DNA from 3 places in the Bradyrhizobium sp. CB1717 genome. Region 3 is predicted to be linked to each of the others. Evidence: predicted binding sites of a transcription regulator. Region 3 holds the regulator's gene; each other region holds the start of a gene.
The links. The regulator PhoB, encoded in region 3, activates phosphate uptake and scavenging genes when phosphate is short. The targets are predictions, from matches to a motif close to TGTCATNNANCTGTCAT.

Region 1 (5,216 bases), 3.1 Mb from region 3:
TCGCGCTCCTTCAGACCTTCCTCGTCTTCTTTGCCCAACAGCTGCTCGAAAACATCGCGCGTCAGTCGGCGCGCCTGGTCATGACCGGGCAGGTGCAGTCCGCGCAGATGACCCAGGCCGCCTTCAAGCAGAAGGTCTGCGATCAGATCTCGATCCTGTTCACCTGCAGTGGTCTGATGGTCGACCTGCAGGTGGCCAACTCGTGGTCCGGCGCCAACACCGCCATGCCGACCTTGACCTTCAACGCTTCGGGAGCCGTCACGAACACCTGGCAATACAGTCCGGGTGATGCCGGCGACATCGTCGTTCTCCGGGTGATGTACGTATGGCCCGTCATGCTGGGGCCGCTCGGTTTCAACCTCTCGAACCTTTCGACCGGCAACCGGCTGCTCATGTCATCGGCCGCGTTCCAGAACGAGCCAGGAGCTTCCTGATGATCGCCGCCTTGTCGTCTCGCGCTCGGCGCCTGCTAGCCGACGACCGCGCTGTTGCCGCGACGGAGTTCGCCATCGTAGCGCCGTTCATGCTGGTGCTCTACGTCGGCGGCGTCGAGCTCGGCAACGGGCTGGCGATGAACGTCAAGGTCAGCGCCACCGCGCACAGTGTCGCCGACATGGTCACGCAGAACACGTCGCTCAGCACGGCCCGCATGCAAGCCATTCTCGGCTCGGCGCAGGCGATCATGGCGCCTTATGCCGTCAAGGATTCCAGCGGGGCTTCGCTGATTACGATCACGGTGTCTCAAGTCTCCACCGACGGCAGTGGAAACGCGACCGTGCAATGGAGCGAGTCGACCAATACGTCGGCGGCGAGAAAGAAGGGGGACCCGATGACCTTGTCCTCGTTCACCGCACCTGACCCGAACAATCCCAGCAATAAGAACATCTCGCTCATTCTGAGCGAGGTGAGCTATAATTACACGACGAACCTTGGCTACACCATCGCCGGCACCGTGAAGCTGAGCGACAGCTACTACCTGTTCCCGCGCTGCTCGACGAACAGCCCAACCTCGTCGAGCTTTCCGTACTACGACGTGAAGTATTGGTCGACGTCGACGACCTGCACCTGCATCCAGCACTTGCAGCAGAAGAGCTGCTAAGGCGTCGCGCACGGCGGCGCCAGCCCGATCACGCTCTTCTGCGGGAATGGCGGAGGAGGGATTCGGAATAGTCGCATTATGCCCCTGTTTTGCCCGACGGGTCAAATGACCTGGCGGACTCGCCAAGTCATTGATCCGCCACGCCCAGTCTACTGTGCATGGGGTTGTTTTCGCACTTTTATATTTGAGCGCCCCGCGAAGCGCGCTAGGCGCTCTCCGTCTCCCGGTGCACGTCGTGCACCACGAGGCCCATGCCTTCGTCCGGCATCTTGATCCAGTCGCGGCGCTTCAGGGTGCGCTTGGTGTCCTCAAAGCCGCTCGTCCAGTGCTCGCGCATCGACGTGCCCGAGAATTCGTGATCCTTGGCGTCGCCCTCATAGGCCTTCTGCTGGTAGATCAGATGCAGGATCGCGATCTCCGGCATGTTGCGCAGGCTCGCTTTCAGCTGGCGCTCCTCCTCGGAGAGCTGTTCGTCCGGCAGCTTCGCCAGCGCCTTGTAGAGCAGGACCTTGAGGTTGTGCGTGCGGCGGTAGACGTCGGTGTTGTGCCGCGTGCGCGAGGAATACATGATGTCCTTGTGGCGGGCCATAACGTCCTGGATCGAGCGCGGCAGCACGCCGCGGGCGCTGAACAGGTCGACCTGAAATACCAGCGAATTGAGCGCGTCCTCCTGGTCGAGCAGGTGCTGCAGCGGCGTGTTGGAGACGATTCCGCCGTCCCAGAAATGATCGGTACCGATCCGCACCATCGGCAGCGCCGGGGGCAGGGCGCCCGATGCCATGATGTGCTCCGGACCGATCTCGTCATGGGCGTTGTCGAAATAGATGAAGTTGCCCGAGAGCACGTTGACCGCGCCGACGGCGAAGCGGACCTTCTTCTCGTTGATGAGGTCGAAGTCGACGAGCTCGCGCAGGCTCTCCTTCAGCGGCATCGTGTCGTAATAGCTGGTGGCGGTCTTGGCGCCGACCGGGCTGAACCAGGGGTTGACCTGATTGGGCGTGAAGAAGCCGGGCTGGCCGAGGGTGGAGGTCATCCACGCGCTGGTGAGGTTGCGCCACTGGCGGAAGACGTCGCCGTCGGGCGTGTAGTGCCAGATCTTGCGGTTGGTGATGCGCTCCCAGAAGATGCGCAGCGCCTCCAGCCGTTGCTCCGGCCGGTTGCCGGCGATGATGGCGGAGTTGATGGCGCCGATCGAGACGCCGCAGACCCAGTCGGGCTCGATGCCGGCCTCGTGCAGCGCCTGGTAAACGCCGGCCTGGTAGGCGCCGAGGGCACCACCGCCCTGCAGCACCAGCGCGACGCGGTCGCAGCGCTCGGGGCGCCAGCCGCGTGAGGGAGGCTGATGCGTTGAGTAGGTCGGCTCCGATGTGCGGGCGTCCATGGTGATGCCTCCTGCGTGTCTACAACGATTGCGTCCTGCGGTGACGGCGTGATGACAATTTCGGCGCCGATGCATCGCCTGCATGCGCGTCAACCGGAACGGGAATGCCGGCGGTCGTGGGCCTGACGGAAATCCTTCACATCGCAGTCAACGAGTGCGGCTAGCAATTTGCATCACCGCCTGACGCTGCCGGGCGGGCATCACAGACATCAGGAGACCAGCGATGCGCAGGGAAGATGTGCTGAGACTTCCGTCCATGCCGGCCGCCGGGCCGAGCTATCCGGCCGGGCCCTACCGCTTCGTAAACCGCGAATTCCTCGTCATCACCTACGAGACCGACCCGGACCTGATCCGCGCCGGCCTGCCTGAGCCGCTGGAGCCGATCGACCAGCCCATCGTTCACTACGAATGGATCAAGATGCCGGACTCCTCCGGCTTCGGCAGCTACACCGAATCCGGCCTCGTCATCCCCGCGCGCCTCGACGGCGAGGAGGTCAACTTCGTCTCGCAGATGTACCTGGACGACGATCCGCCGATCGCGGCCGGCCGCGAGATCTGGGGTTTTCCCAAGAAGTACGCCCATCCCAAGCTCGAGATCGTCAAGGACACGCTGACGGGCACGCTGGAGTATGCCGGCCAGCTCGTCGCGATGGGCACGATGGGCTACAAGCACGAGAGCATGGCCGGCAACGGCGATCTCACCCGCGCCACCCTGTCGAAGACGCAAATCAATCTGAAGATGATTCCGGGCGTCGACGGTCGTCTGGAAGTCTGCCAGCTTGTCGCGATCAACCTTGTCGACATCGTGCCGAAGGGCTCCTGGATGGGACCCGGCAGGCTGCACCTGGTGCCGCACGTCAACGCGCCGGTTGCGGACTTCCCGGTCCGCCGCTGCCTCGGTGCGCACCACTACATCGCCGACCTGACGCTGCCGTTCGGCCGTGTCGTGCACGATTATGTCAAGGAAGCCGAAGCAATGGCGGCGACGGGGCTGGCCGCAGAGTAGGGCGCCATCATCAAACTGTAACACTGGCGTAATTGAGTACCCGCGTGGAGCCGGGCGATGCCGTCAGCCATCGTCCGGCGACGGGGCATTTGTTGACGGTTGGGGCTATCCATGGCTGAGCCGGCGAAGCTTGTCAGCGCGATATCGGACACTGACCCCGCCATTCCCGGCCTGGTGTGGGCGTTCCGCCTGCACAGCGACGGCAGCGCAGAGGCGCTGCCGATCGACCGGCCGATCGAGTTCAGTCATGACGGCCGCCTCTGGCTGCATTTCAACCTGACGGACGCGCGCGTGCGTCCATGGATTGCGGCGTCCAGCCTGCCGCCGCTGGCGCGCGATCTGTTGCTTTCGCACGACACGTTCCAGCAGCTCCACGTCATCGATCATTGCGTCTACGGCGTGTTCTCCGATCTCGTCCGCGAGATCGACAGCGCGACGGAGGAGACCGCGTTCCTGCGCTTCGCCATGACCGAGCGGCTCCTGGTCAGCGGCCGCCATCAGGCGCTGTGCTCGGCGGACGCGACGCGGCGTGTGCTCGAAGGCGGCTATCGCGTCGACAATGTCGCCCATCTCCTGGAAAAGATCGTTGACGAGGTCGCCGACACGCTCGACCGAATGGTCGACAAGCTCGGCCAGGAGATCGACGATATCGAGGAACGCATTTTGGCGGATGAGGCCAAGTCCGAGATGCGCCGCAACCTCGGCCGCCTTCGCCGCACCTGCGTCCGGCTGCATCGTCAGCTCACCGGTCTGCGCGTGCTGTTCCACCGCCTCGACCAGAAGAACACCGACCACCTCTCGCCCGCGCTTCGTATCCACGCCGGCAAGCTGGCGCAGCGGCTCGACGGGCTCGATCACGACATCGTCGAGCTGCGCGAGCGCAGCCGCCTGCTCGAGGAGGAGCTGCGCTTCAAGAACGAGGAGGAGAGCAATCGCCACCTCCACACGCTCTCGATCGTGACCTCGCTCTTGCTGCCGCCGACGCTGATCACCGGCATCTTCGGCATGAACACCAAGGGCCTGCCGCTCACCGACGTCGAGACCGGATTCCTCTGGGCGGCGGTGCTGATGGCCTCCTCGGTCGGCGCGGCCTATCTCTTCATGCGGCGCACGGGCATTTTCAAATAGCGCGCGCCGATCGTGAGTTGGAGTACCCGAAAATCTCTGGCGGCCGCGGTCGCGCTGACCAGCATGGCGGCAAGCACGAGCGCACTTGCCGGTGCCAAGGACGAGAGCGCGGCGGAATGGCTGTTTCCAAAATGGTTCAACGAATGGCATGACGGCCTCGCCAACAAGGGCCTCAATTTCGGCGCCACCTATATCGCGGACAACATCGCCAACATTTCCGGCGGCGTGAAGCGCGGCGCCATCCATTTCGGCCGGCTCGATCTTTCGGTCGATGCCGATCTCGACAAGCTGGTCGGCTGGACCGGCGGCCGCTTCTACGCCAATGGCTTCGTGATCTACGGCCAGGGGCTCTCCCGCAACTACGTGCAAAACCTCGCCACCATCAGCGAGATCGAGGCGCTGCCCGACCAGCGGCTCTACAACGCCTATTTCGAGCAGAGCTTCTTTGGCGATCGCCTGAACATCAGGGCCGGTCAGCAGGCCGCCGACGTCGAGTTCTTCGACAGCCAGACCGATGACCTCTTCATCAACGGCACCTTCGGCTGGCCCGCGATCAAGGCGAGCAATCTTCCGGCCGGCGGCCCGGCGCCGCCGATCGCGGT
Region 2 (5,216 bases), 3.4 Mb from region 3:
GACAGGATCTCGATCTTGACGGCGCAGATGCGCTCGGCTTTCGCGATGAAGTCGGGACCGTTGGAGGCATCGCGGCAGGCGGCGGTCGCGATCGCGAACACGCGCCCGACCTGCATCACGCGGCACAGCGCACGGAAGCGCTTGAGCGAGGTCAGCGCCTTGTCGACGGCATCAGGGGCGAGCAGGCCCGTGCTCTGCACCTCGCGCCCGAGGCCGCACAGCGTCTTCTCGTTGAAGATCGGAATGAGGCTCCGCGTCAGTCCTTCGTAGACGACGAGACGGACCGAGTTGGAACCGATGTCGATGACCGCGACAGTGGCGCCGCGCTTGCGCGGCTTCGTCACGTCAGGAATCCCGGATCAGGATGGATGACGTTCGTTCCGGCGCGTGAGACGACGCGGCGAGGATTCCTTGAGCGACTTTCCACGGCCAGACAGACTCGGATTTGTCATGAAGTAGTTGTGGACGTTGAAAGGCTCCTCGCCCTTCGCGGCCTTCATACGCGTTGAGGACCCGTCCGGCAACAACTGCCAGCTTTGCTCATTGTCCTTCAGATTTGCGACCATGATCTGCTCGAGAACCTGCTGATGCACCGTGGGATTTTGCAGCGGACACAGCACCTCGACGCGGCGGTCGAGGTTGCGCGGCATCATGTCGGCGGAGGAGATATACACAGCCGCTTTCGCGCTCGGCAGGCCCTGGCCCATGCCGAAGCAGTAGATTCGGCCGTGTTCCAGGAAGCGTCCGATGATCGACTTGACGCGGATGTTCTCGGACAAGCCGGGGATGCCGGGCCTGAGGCAACAGATACCGCGCACCACGAGCTCGACCTGCACGCCGGCCTGCGAGGCCTCGTAGAGCGCGTCGATGATGTCGGGGTCGACCAGTGCATTCATCTTCATCCAGACCGCGCCGGGACGGCCGTGCCGCGCATGCGCGGTCTCGCCCTGGATGTGCTCGATGATGCGCTTGCGCAGCGTCAGCGGCGATACCGCCATCTTTTCCAGATCGCTCGGCGCGGCATAGCCGGTGATGAAGTTGAACACGCGCGCCGCATCGCGGCCGATGGTCGGATCCGACGTGAAGTAGGAGAGGTCGGTATAAATACGTGCGGTGACCGGGTGGTAGTTGCCGGTGCCGGTGTGAACGTAAGTGGTGAGGCTACCGCCCTCGCGGCGCACCACCATCGAGAGCTTTGCGTGCGTCTTCAATTCGAGGAAGCCGTAGACGACCTGCACGCCGGCGCGCTCGAGGTCGCGCGCCCAGCGGATGTTGGCCTCCTCGTCGAAGCGCGCCTTGAGCTCGATCAGCGCGGTGACGGACTTGCCGGCTTCGGCGGCTTCCGCAAGCGTGCGCACGATCGGCGAATTGTTGGAGGTGCGGTAGAGCGTCTGCTTGATCGCGACGACGTCAGGATCGCGCGCGGCCTGCTGCAGGAACTGCACCACGACGTCGAAGGATTCGTAGGGGTGATGGACGACGAGGTCCTTCTGCCGGATCGCAGCAAAAATGTCGCCGCCATGCTCGCGCACGCGCTCGGGGTGGCGCGGCACGTAAGGGGTGAATTCGAGGTCGGGCCGGTCGAGGCGGGTGAGCTGCGAGAGCTCGTTCATCGCCTGCACGCCGTCGACCAGGAACACCTCGTCGTCGGCGGCCGAGAGCGCGTGCTGCACGAAGCTGCGCAGCTCTTCCGGCATCTTGGCGTCGATCTCGAGCCGGATCACCGATCCGCGGCGGCGGCGCTTCAGCGCGGTCTCGAACAGGCGGACGAGGTCTTCGGCCTCTTCCTCGATCTCGAGCTCGGAGTCGCGGATGATTCGGAAGGCGCCCTGGCCGTGCAAATTGTAGCCGGGGAACAGGCGGTTGATGAACAGGGCAGTAGCCTGTTCCAGCGAAATCAGCCTGACGGCTTTGCCTTCGGACGGCAGTCGGATGAAGCGGTCGATCTTGCCGGGCATGCGGATCAGCGCGTTCATCTGCTTGCCGTCGGCGGCGCGGGTGAGCTGGAGCGCGATGGTGAAGCCGAGGCTCGGAATGAACGGGAAGGGGTGGGCCGGGTCGATCGCCAGCGGCGTCAGCAGCGGGAATACGTTGTTGAGGAAGTAGTCCTCGACCCAGGTCCGTTCCGCCTTGGTGATGTCCTTGCCGTCGACCAGGACGATGCCGACATCGGCCAGCGTACTGCGCAGGTCGCGCCAGATCGCTTGCTGGTCGGAGGCGAGCTGCGAGACGGTGCGGTTGATCAGCGCGAGCTGCTCGGAGGGCGTCAGGCCATCGGGGGCGCGCTCGGCAATGCCCTCGCGCACCTGGGCCTTGATGCCGGCGACGCGAACCATGAAGAACTCGTCAAGGTTATTCGCTGAAATCGACAGGAATCGCACCCGCTCCAGCATGGGGTGGCTGGGATTGACCGCTTCCTCCAGGACGCGGCGGTTGAAATGCAGCCAGGAGAGCTCGCGGTTGATGAACCGTTCGGGGCTCGATGCGATCGCCGGAAGGCCCTCGATCTCTGGGGCTTTTTCTTTGATTTCAACGGCTTGCACAGAGTCCATGAGAAGTCGGTCCATCCAGTTCACCCCAATTTGCGACTTATGCGCAAAACCGGCGGGAGCATGTGTTAGAGCGATGACGTTTCGATGACATTGATGTTCCGCCGCTCGGCGCCGTCAAGCGGTGTTGAACCCGGGCGGGGGTCAGGCGTCCCGCAGCAGCTCGACGGCCAGCGCCCGGGTGACGGGACGGCCGAGGCGCAGGGCCTCGCTGTCCAGCAATTCCACGGCCTGCCGGGCGGCCGCCGAAGACCGCTCCAGCCGGGTGGCGAGGTAGCCGACCACTGTCTCGTCCACGGTGAGCTGACGGTCGGCGCAGAATTTGACGATCAGGCCGCGGAACAGCTGGTCGTCGGGCGGCAGCAGCGTGACGACAGGCACGGCGCGCAGCCGTGAGCGCAGGTCGCGGAGGTCGATCTCGAGCGAGGCCGGGGCGTTACGTCCGGTGAAGAGGACGTAGGCGCCGTCCTCGCGGGCGAGATTCATCAGGTGGAAGAGGGCGCGTTCGTCAAAATCCCCGGCCTTGAGATCCTCGACCACCAGGGCGCCGGTGGCGAGTGCGGCCGGAACGCCCGCGGCGCTCAGCGCATTGGCGGTGGTCGAGCGGGCGCCGGCCTCCTCGGCCCAGATCGCGGCGAGATGGCTCTTGCCGCTGCCTTCGGGGCCGGCCAGCCACATGATGCGGTTCGGCCATTCCGGCCAGCCGTCGATCAAGGCGAGGCCGGCGGCGTTGGCGGGGCCTTCGAGGAAATTGTCCCGGCTGAGGCTCTCCGCATGCGGAAGCGAAAACGCCAATTGTCGGGGGTGAACGCGGCCTGCCACGCTTGCTTTACTCCATGCCGGCGTGCCGGCTTCGTTCAGAGATTCGACTTCATCGAGCGGGAGTTGGCCGTTTGCGGGGCCGTGTCCCACCTCATTTGGCCTCGATCGTGCTCATGTGCCGCAGCCACTCGACGAGGTAGAGCGACACGGAGGAGAGCGTGAAGACCGTGACGAGGCCCATCATGATCATATCATAGGGCGCAGGCTTGAAGCCGAAGGCAAGAGACGCCAGCACCAGGGCGGCGTAGGCGACCTGCGCGGCTGTGTTTAGCTTGGATACTTTCGACGGCTTCATCTCGACCGGCTTGTCGAACAGCCAGGACACGATCACCGCAGTGACGATCATGATGTCGCGCGACACCACCAGGATCACGACCCAGCGCGGGATGTCGCCCCAGATGCCGAGGGCGAGATAGATCGAGACCAGGAGCGCCTTGTCGGCGAGCGGATCCAGCAGGGCACCGAGCTCGCTGCGCATGTTGAAGCGCTTGGCCAGGAAGCCGTCGACGGCGTCGCTGATACCAGCGATCAGGAAGACGGCGAACGCCACCTCCATTTGGCTCGACACGATGGCCCAGACAATGATCGGGACCAGCATGATGCGGCCCAGGGTAATGATATTCGGAATACTCACGCGGCGCTTCCCGGCACCCGGCCTGACCTCGAATCCGGCCCCATGGGAGGCTGAACCGGTTGATATCTCTACATAGTATAGGGCGGGGCGCCACGCTTGCCATTGCGCGTCCCCGGAATTCGACGTAACCAGCCGCAAACCCACTGGAAATCGGGCATGACCGACCGCAAAAACGGCCTCACTTACGCCGATTCAGGCGTCGATATCGATGCGGGCAACCGCCTGGTCGACCTGATCAAGCCGATGGTGCGCGCCACCGCGCGCCCCGGCGCCGAGGCCGAGATCGGCGGCTTCGGCGGCCTGTTCGACCTCAAGGCGGCCGGTTTCAAGGACCCTGTCCTGGTTGCCGCCACCGATGGCGTCGGAACCAAGGTGAAGATCGCGATCGAGACCGGCCTGCATGGCGGGATCGGCATCGACCTCGTCGCCATGAGCGTCAACGACCTCGTGGTACAGGGCGCCGAGCCGCTGTTCTTCCTCGACTATTTCGCCTGCGGCAAGCTTGACCCGGAGGCCACCGCCGCGATCGTCGCGGGCGTTGCCGAGGGCTGCCGCGAATCCGGCTGCGCCCTGATCGGCGGCGAGACCGCCGAGATGCCCGGCCTCTACAAGGACGGCGATTACGACCTCGGCGGCTTTGCCGTCGGCGCCGCCGAGCGCGGTACCTTGTTGCCGCGCAAGGATATCGCCGCGGGCGACGCCGTGATCGGCCTCGCCTCGTCGGGGGTGCACTCCAACGGCTTCTCGCTGGTGCGCAAGATCGTGGAACAATCCGGCCTCGGCTTCGAGGCCCCGGCGCCGTTCGCACCCGTCATGACACTCGGCGGCGCGCTGCTGACGCCGACGAAGCTCTACGTCAAATCCTGCCTGCGGGCGATCCGGGAGACCGGCGCGGTGAAAGGGCTCGCCCACATCACCGGCGGCGGCTTCACCGACAACATTCCGCGCGTGCTGCCGAAGGATCTCGGCGTCGGCATCGACCTCGCGCGCCTGCCGGTGCTGCCGGTGTTCAAATGGCTGGCGGCGCAGGCCGGCATCGCCGAGCTCGAGATGCTCAGGACCTTCAACTGCGGCATCGGCATGATCGCGATCGTCGAGCCCGACAAGGTCGACAAGGTGATCCAGGTGTTCACCGACGCCGGCGAGACCGTGGCGCAGCTCGGCACCGTGATCCCGGCCGAGGGCGAGCACCGCGTCGTCTATAACGGTCA
Region 3 (5,216 bases):
CGGCGTTCATCGGCCCGTCGGGCTGCGGCAAGTCGACCCTGCTGCGCATCTTCAACCGGATGTACGACCTCTATCCGGGCCAGCGCGTCACCGGTCAGCTGATGCTCGACCAGACCAACATCCTCGACCCGAAGCTGGACCTGAACCTGCTGCGCGCCCGCGTCGGCATGGTGTTCCAGAAGCCGACGCCGTTCCCGATGACGATCTACGAGAACATCGCCTTCGGCATCCGCCTCTATGAGAAGATCTCGAAGTCCGAGATGGACGACCGGGTCGAGAAGGCGCTGCGCGGCGGCGCGCTGTGGAACGAGGTCAAGGACAAGCTCAACGCCTCGGGCCTGTCGCTCTCCGGCGGCCAGCAGCAGCGCCTCTGCATCGCCCGCACCGTCGCGGTGCGGCCTGAAGTGATTTTGTTCGACGAGCCCTGCTCGGCGCTCGATCCGATCTCGACCGCCAAGGTCGAGGAGCTGATCCAGGAACTGTCCGAGAACTACACGATCGCGATCGTCACCCACAACATGCAGCAGGCGGCGCGCGTCTCCGACAAGACCGCTTTCATGTATCTCGGCGAGCTGATCGAGTTCGACGACACCAGCAAGATCTTCACGTCGCCGACCGATCGGCGCACGCAGGATTACATCACCGGCCGGTTCGGCTGAGGAGACGGGACATGGGTTCTGAACATACCGCAAAGGCTTTCGACACCGACCTCCAGGAGCTCACCCGCCTGGTCGCCGAGATGGGCGGCATCGCCGAGCGCATGATCGTCGATTCCGTCGATGCGCTGATCCGCCGCGACGTCGCGCTCGGCCAGCGCGTCGTCACCATCGACGCCGAGCTCGACGCGCTGCAGAAGAAGATCGAGGAGCGCGCCGTGCTCACCATCGCCCGCCGCCAGCCGATGGCGGTGGATCTGCGCGAGATCGTCGGCGCCATGCGCGTTGCGACCGATCTCGAGCGCATCGGCGACCTCGCCAAGAACATGGGAAAGCGCGTCGCCGCGCTCGATGCCGACTTCCATCCGCTCAAACTGTTCCGCGGCCTGGAGCACATGACCGACCTCGTGCAGCAGCAGGTCAAGTCGGTGCTGGACGCCTATGCCGCGCACGATCTGCCGGCTGCGATGGCGGTGTGGAAGGGCGACGAGGAAGTCGACGCCATCTGCACCTCGCTGTTCCGCGAGCTCCTCACCTACATGATGGAGGATCCGCGCAACATCTCGTTCTGCATCCATCTGATGTTCTGCGCCAAGAACATCGAGCGGATCGGCGATCACGCCACCAACATCGCCGAGACCGTGTTCTACATGATCGAGGGCCAGGCCATCACCGACAAGCGGCCGAAGGGCGACATGACGACCTTCGCCACGACGGTCCCGAATACCTGAAGACTTAAGGAGCGACGACACCATGGGCGCACGCATTATGGTGGTTGAGGACGAGGAAGCTCTCACCGAGCTTCTCCGCTACAACCTCGAAGGCGACGGCTATGACGTCGAGACGGTGATGCGCGGCGACGATGCCGACACCCGCCTCAAGGAGCACATCCCCGACCTGATCGTGCTCGACTGGATGCTGCCGGGCCTCTCGGGCATCGAGCTGTGCCGGCGGCTGCGGACCCGTCCCGAGACCAAGCAGCTTCCCATCATCATGCTCACCGCGCGCGGCGAGGAGAGCGAGCGGGTGCGCGGGCTTGCGACCGGCGCCGACGACTACATCGTCAAGCCGTTCTCGGTGCCGGAGCTGCTGGCGCGCGTGAAGGGCCTCCTGCGGCGCGCGAGCCCTGAGCGGCTCGCCACCGTGCTCGCCTATGGCGACATCGAGCTTGATCGCGACAAGCGCCGCGTCGCGCGCTCGGGCCGGCCGATCGATCTCGGCCCGACCGAATATCGCCTGCTGGAGTTCTTCCTGGAGCATCCCGGCCGCGTGTTCTCGCGTGAGCAGTTGCTCGACAGCGTCTGGGGCCGCGACATCTACATCGACGAGCGCACCGTCGACGTCCATATCGGCCGCCTGCGCAAGCTGCTCAATCTCGGTCGCGAGCAGGACCCGATCCGCACCGTCCGCGGCGCCGGCTATGCGCTCGACGATCGCTTTGCGAAGGCCGAGCAGACGTAAGCTGGTTTGGGGGCTATTGCCGCAGCATGGGTGTCGTCCCGGCCGAGTGCGCAATTGCGCACGGGGGCCGGGACCCATACCGCGTGATCTATCGATGAAGCGCGGTGCAAGTTGCGCGGCGCAGCCGCGTCACAGAGAGTCTTCGCCAAACCGCATTCGGTGGTTATGGGTCCCGGCCTTCGCCGGGACGACAGCGGAGTGTGTTGAGCCGTCATCGTGTGACGGCTGCTTCTTGATCTCAGAACAAGCTCACCGCGTGCCCGGCTTGGCCGGCGCGCGACGGCGGTCCGCCGCCGGCTGATACGCCACGCGCGAGTGCTGGGCGCAGTAGGGCAGGCCCGACAGCGCCTTGCCGCCGCAAAAGAAGAAATCCGGGCTCGAGGGATCGCCGACCGGCCAGTGGCAGGTCGCCTCGTTCAATTCGAGCAGCGACAGCCGCTGGCTCATCGGCACCACGTTGTCGTAGGTCACAGGCTCCGCCTCGACTTCGACCTCGAAGGCCTGTGCCAGCGCGGTGTTGCCGCGTGCGATGGGGCGGCTGACCCGCATCATGTGCTGAGCCGGACGCGCCTTGCGCGGCCGGGGAGCTGCCGATGAGGGGCTCTTGGCGCGGCCGGACAGGCCGAGCCTGTGCACCTTGCCGATCACGGCATTACGGGTCACGTTGCCGAGCTCGGCTGCGATCTGGCTGGCCGACAATCCGGCCTCCCAGAGCTTTTTCAGCTGCTCGACGCGATCGTCGGACCAGGTCAAAACCGTCATTGCACCCTTTCCCTCGCCGTGCGGCTGCCGTCCTGGCGCCTTGCGGCGAATGCCTAAGCCTCGAAAAACCCGTGCCGCCAGAATCCCTTAAGGCTCGCCGGGCGTAACCAGAACGCCCGAACGTTTACGCCGGTACATGAGGACTTAGAGGATCAGAACTGCTGCACGAGATGTCGTATCTGACAAGCCAAACGCTACAATATGGCGTGACTCACGCGCAAGAGTCAGCCGACTCGCTTCCACATGTTCCGTGGCAAAAACCCCGCAAATCCGGCACCGCAAGACTACGGATTCAGCGTTTCGCGGGGCTTTCGGGCGGCATTGACACCCGTTCTACCCGGCATAAGATAGTGTCACGTGCCGCCCTTAAAAGGCGGCACGTTTCGTTTTCCGGGCCGGTCAATGGTGCGCTGCGTGAGCGCGTTGAGGCCGTCCGCAACATCAAGTGATCGTCATGACTAACAGCGCCGCGCCGCATTTGCTCCCCGTTTTCGCCAGGGCCGACCTCGGTTTCGAGCGCGGCGAAGGCTGCTGGCTGATCGCGACCAATGGCGAGCGCTATCTCGATTTCACCTCGGGCGTCGCGGTGAACGCGCTTGGCCACGCCCATCCCGCGCTGGTCAAGGCGCTGCAGGAGCAGGCGACCAAGCTCTGGCACATGTCGAACCTGTTCCAGAGCCCGGACGGCGAGAAACTCGCCGCACGTCTGTGCCAGGAAAGCTTCGCGGACTTCGTGTTCTTCTGCAATTCCGGCGCCGAGGCGCTGGAAGGCGTGATCAAGCTGGTCCGCCATCATCACTTCTCCAAGGGTCATCCGGAGCGCTACCGCATCATCACCTTCGAGGGCGCCTTCCATGGCCGCACGTTGGCGACGCTGGCTGCGACGGGATCTGCAAAATATCTCGAAGGGTTCGGTCCGCCGATGGACGGTTTCGACCAGGTCCCGCACGGTGACATCGAAGCCGTGAAGAAGGCGATCGGTCCGCAGACCGCCGGCATCCTGGTCGAGCCGATCCAGGGTGAGGGCGGCGTACGTTCGTCGACGCCCGCTTTCCTCAAGGCGTTGCGTCAGCTCTGCGACGAGAAGGGACTGCTGCTCGCCTTCGACGAGGTGCAGACCGGCATGGGCCGCACCGGCGATCTCTTCGCCCATCGGCGCACCGGCGTTACACCTGATGTGATGTCGCTCGCCAAGGCGCTCGGCGGCGGCTTCCCGATCGGCGCGGTGCTGGCCACCGCGGAGGCGGCAGCCGGCATGGGCCCCGGCTCGCACGGCTCGACCTTCGGCGGCAATCCGCTGGCGATCTCGGCTGCCAATGCCGTGCTCGACGTCATGCTCAAGCCCGGCTTCTTCGACCACGTCCAAAAGATGTCGCTGCTGCTCAAGCAGAAGCTCGCCTCCGTGATCGACCGTCACCCTGACGTCGTCAGCGAAGTGCGTGGCGAGGGCCTCTTGATCGGCATCAAGGCTGTGGTGCCCTCGGGCGATCTCGTTGCGGCCTTGCGCAATGAAAAACTGCTGACGGTCGGCGCCGGCGACAATGTCGTGCGCTTCCTGCCGCCCTTGATCGTCACCGAAGCCGAGATCGAGGACAGCGTCACGCGGTTAGAGCGCGCCTGCGCTGCGATCTCGTCCAGCCAGACCAAGCGGGCGGCAAGCTGATGAGCAGGTCGCCGAAGCACTTCCTGGATATCAACGAGCTGCCGTTGTCGGAGCTCAAGAGCATGCTCGACGCCTCCTCCGCCATGAAGGCGAAGCAGAAGGCGCATCAGCCGGTGAAGCCGCTCGAAGGCAAGACGCTGGCGATGATCTTCGAGCGTCCCTCGACGCGCACCCGCGTCTCGTTCGACGTCGCCATGCGTCAGCTTGGCGGCGAGCCCATCATGCTCACCGGCGCCGAGATGCAGCTCGGCCGCGGCGAGACCATCGCCGACACCGCGCGCGTGCTGTCGCGCTATGTCGACGCCATCATGATCCGCATCCTCAACCATGATGCGCTGCTGGAGCTTGCCGCGAATGCGACCGTGCCCGTCATCAACGGCCTGACGCGGCGCTCGCATCCCTGCCAGGTGATGGCGGACCTCCTCACCTATCAGGAGCATCGCGGCCCGATCGAGGGCCGGACGGTGGCCTGGACCGGCGATGACAACAACGTGCTGGCGTCCTGGGCCCACGCCGCCGAGCGCTTCAAATTTCAGCTCAATGTCGCAACGCCCCCGGAACTCGCGCCGAAGAAGGCGATGCGCGACTGGATCAAGGCAACAGGCGCTCCGATCGTGCTCGGCACCGATCCCGAAGCCGCCGTGAAGGGCGCCGATTGCGTCGTCACGGATACC

Region 1: the regulator PhoB is predicted to act here: its motif matches at 2,521-2,537, upstream of QA649_RS27630 (acetoacetate decarboxylase).
Region 2: the regulator PhoB is predicted to act here: its motif matches at 2,626-2,642, upstream of QA649_RS26325 (RNA degradosome polyphosphate kinase).

What each region holds. Positions count from the first base shown of each region.
Region 1 covers NZ_CP121666.1:5,784,790-5,790,005, reverse strand. Annotated here, with positions in the region: gene QA649_RS27645 (TadE/TadG family type IV pilus assembly protein) at 1-434, shown strand, start outside; gene QA649_RS27640 (TadE/TadG family type IV pilus assembly protein) at 434-1,099, shown strand; gene QA649_RS27635 (patatin-like phospholipase family protein) at 1,305-2,480, opposite strand; gene QA649_RS27630 (acetoacetate decarboxylase) at 2,704-3,486, shown strand; gene QA649_RS27625 (transporter) at 3,598-4,614, shown strand; gene QA649_RS27620 (carbohydrate porin) at 4,678-5,216, shown strand, end outside.
Region 2 covers NZ_CP121666.1:5,518,744-5,523,959, reverse strand. Annotated here, with positions in the region: gene ppx (exopolyphosphatase) at 1-344, opposite strand, end outside; gene QA649_RS26325 (RNA degradosome polyphosphate kinase) at 360-2,552, opposite strand; gene QA649_RS26320 (DnaA/Hda family protein) at 2,694-3,371, opposite strand; gene QA649_RS26315 (CDP-alcohol phosphatidyltransferase family protein) at 3,463-4,005, opposite strand; gene purM (phosphoribosylformylglycinamidine cyclo-ligase) at 4,162-5,216, shown strand, end outside.
Region 3 covers NZ_CP121666.1:8,934,341-8,939,556, reverse strand. Annotated here, with positions in the region: gene pstB (phosphate ABC transporter ATP-binding protein PstB) at 1-659, shown strand, start outside; gene phoU (phosphate signaling complex protein PhoU) at 671-1,387, shown strand; gene phoB (phosphate regulon transcriptional regulator PhoB) at 1,410-2,117, shown strand; gene QA649_RS41590 (GcrA family cell cycle regulator) at 2,367-2,879, opposite strand; gene QA649_RS41585 (aspartate aminotransferase family protein) at 3,334-4,542, shown strand; gene argF (ornithine carbamoyltransferase) at 4,542-5,216, shown strand, end outside.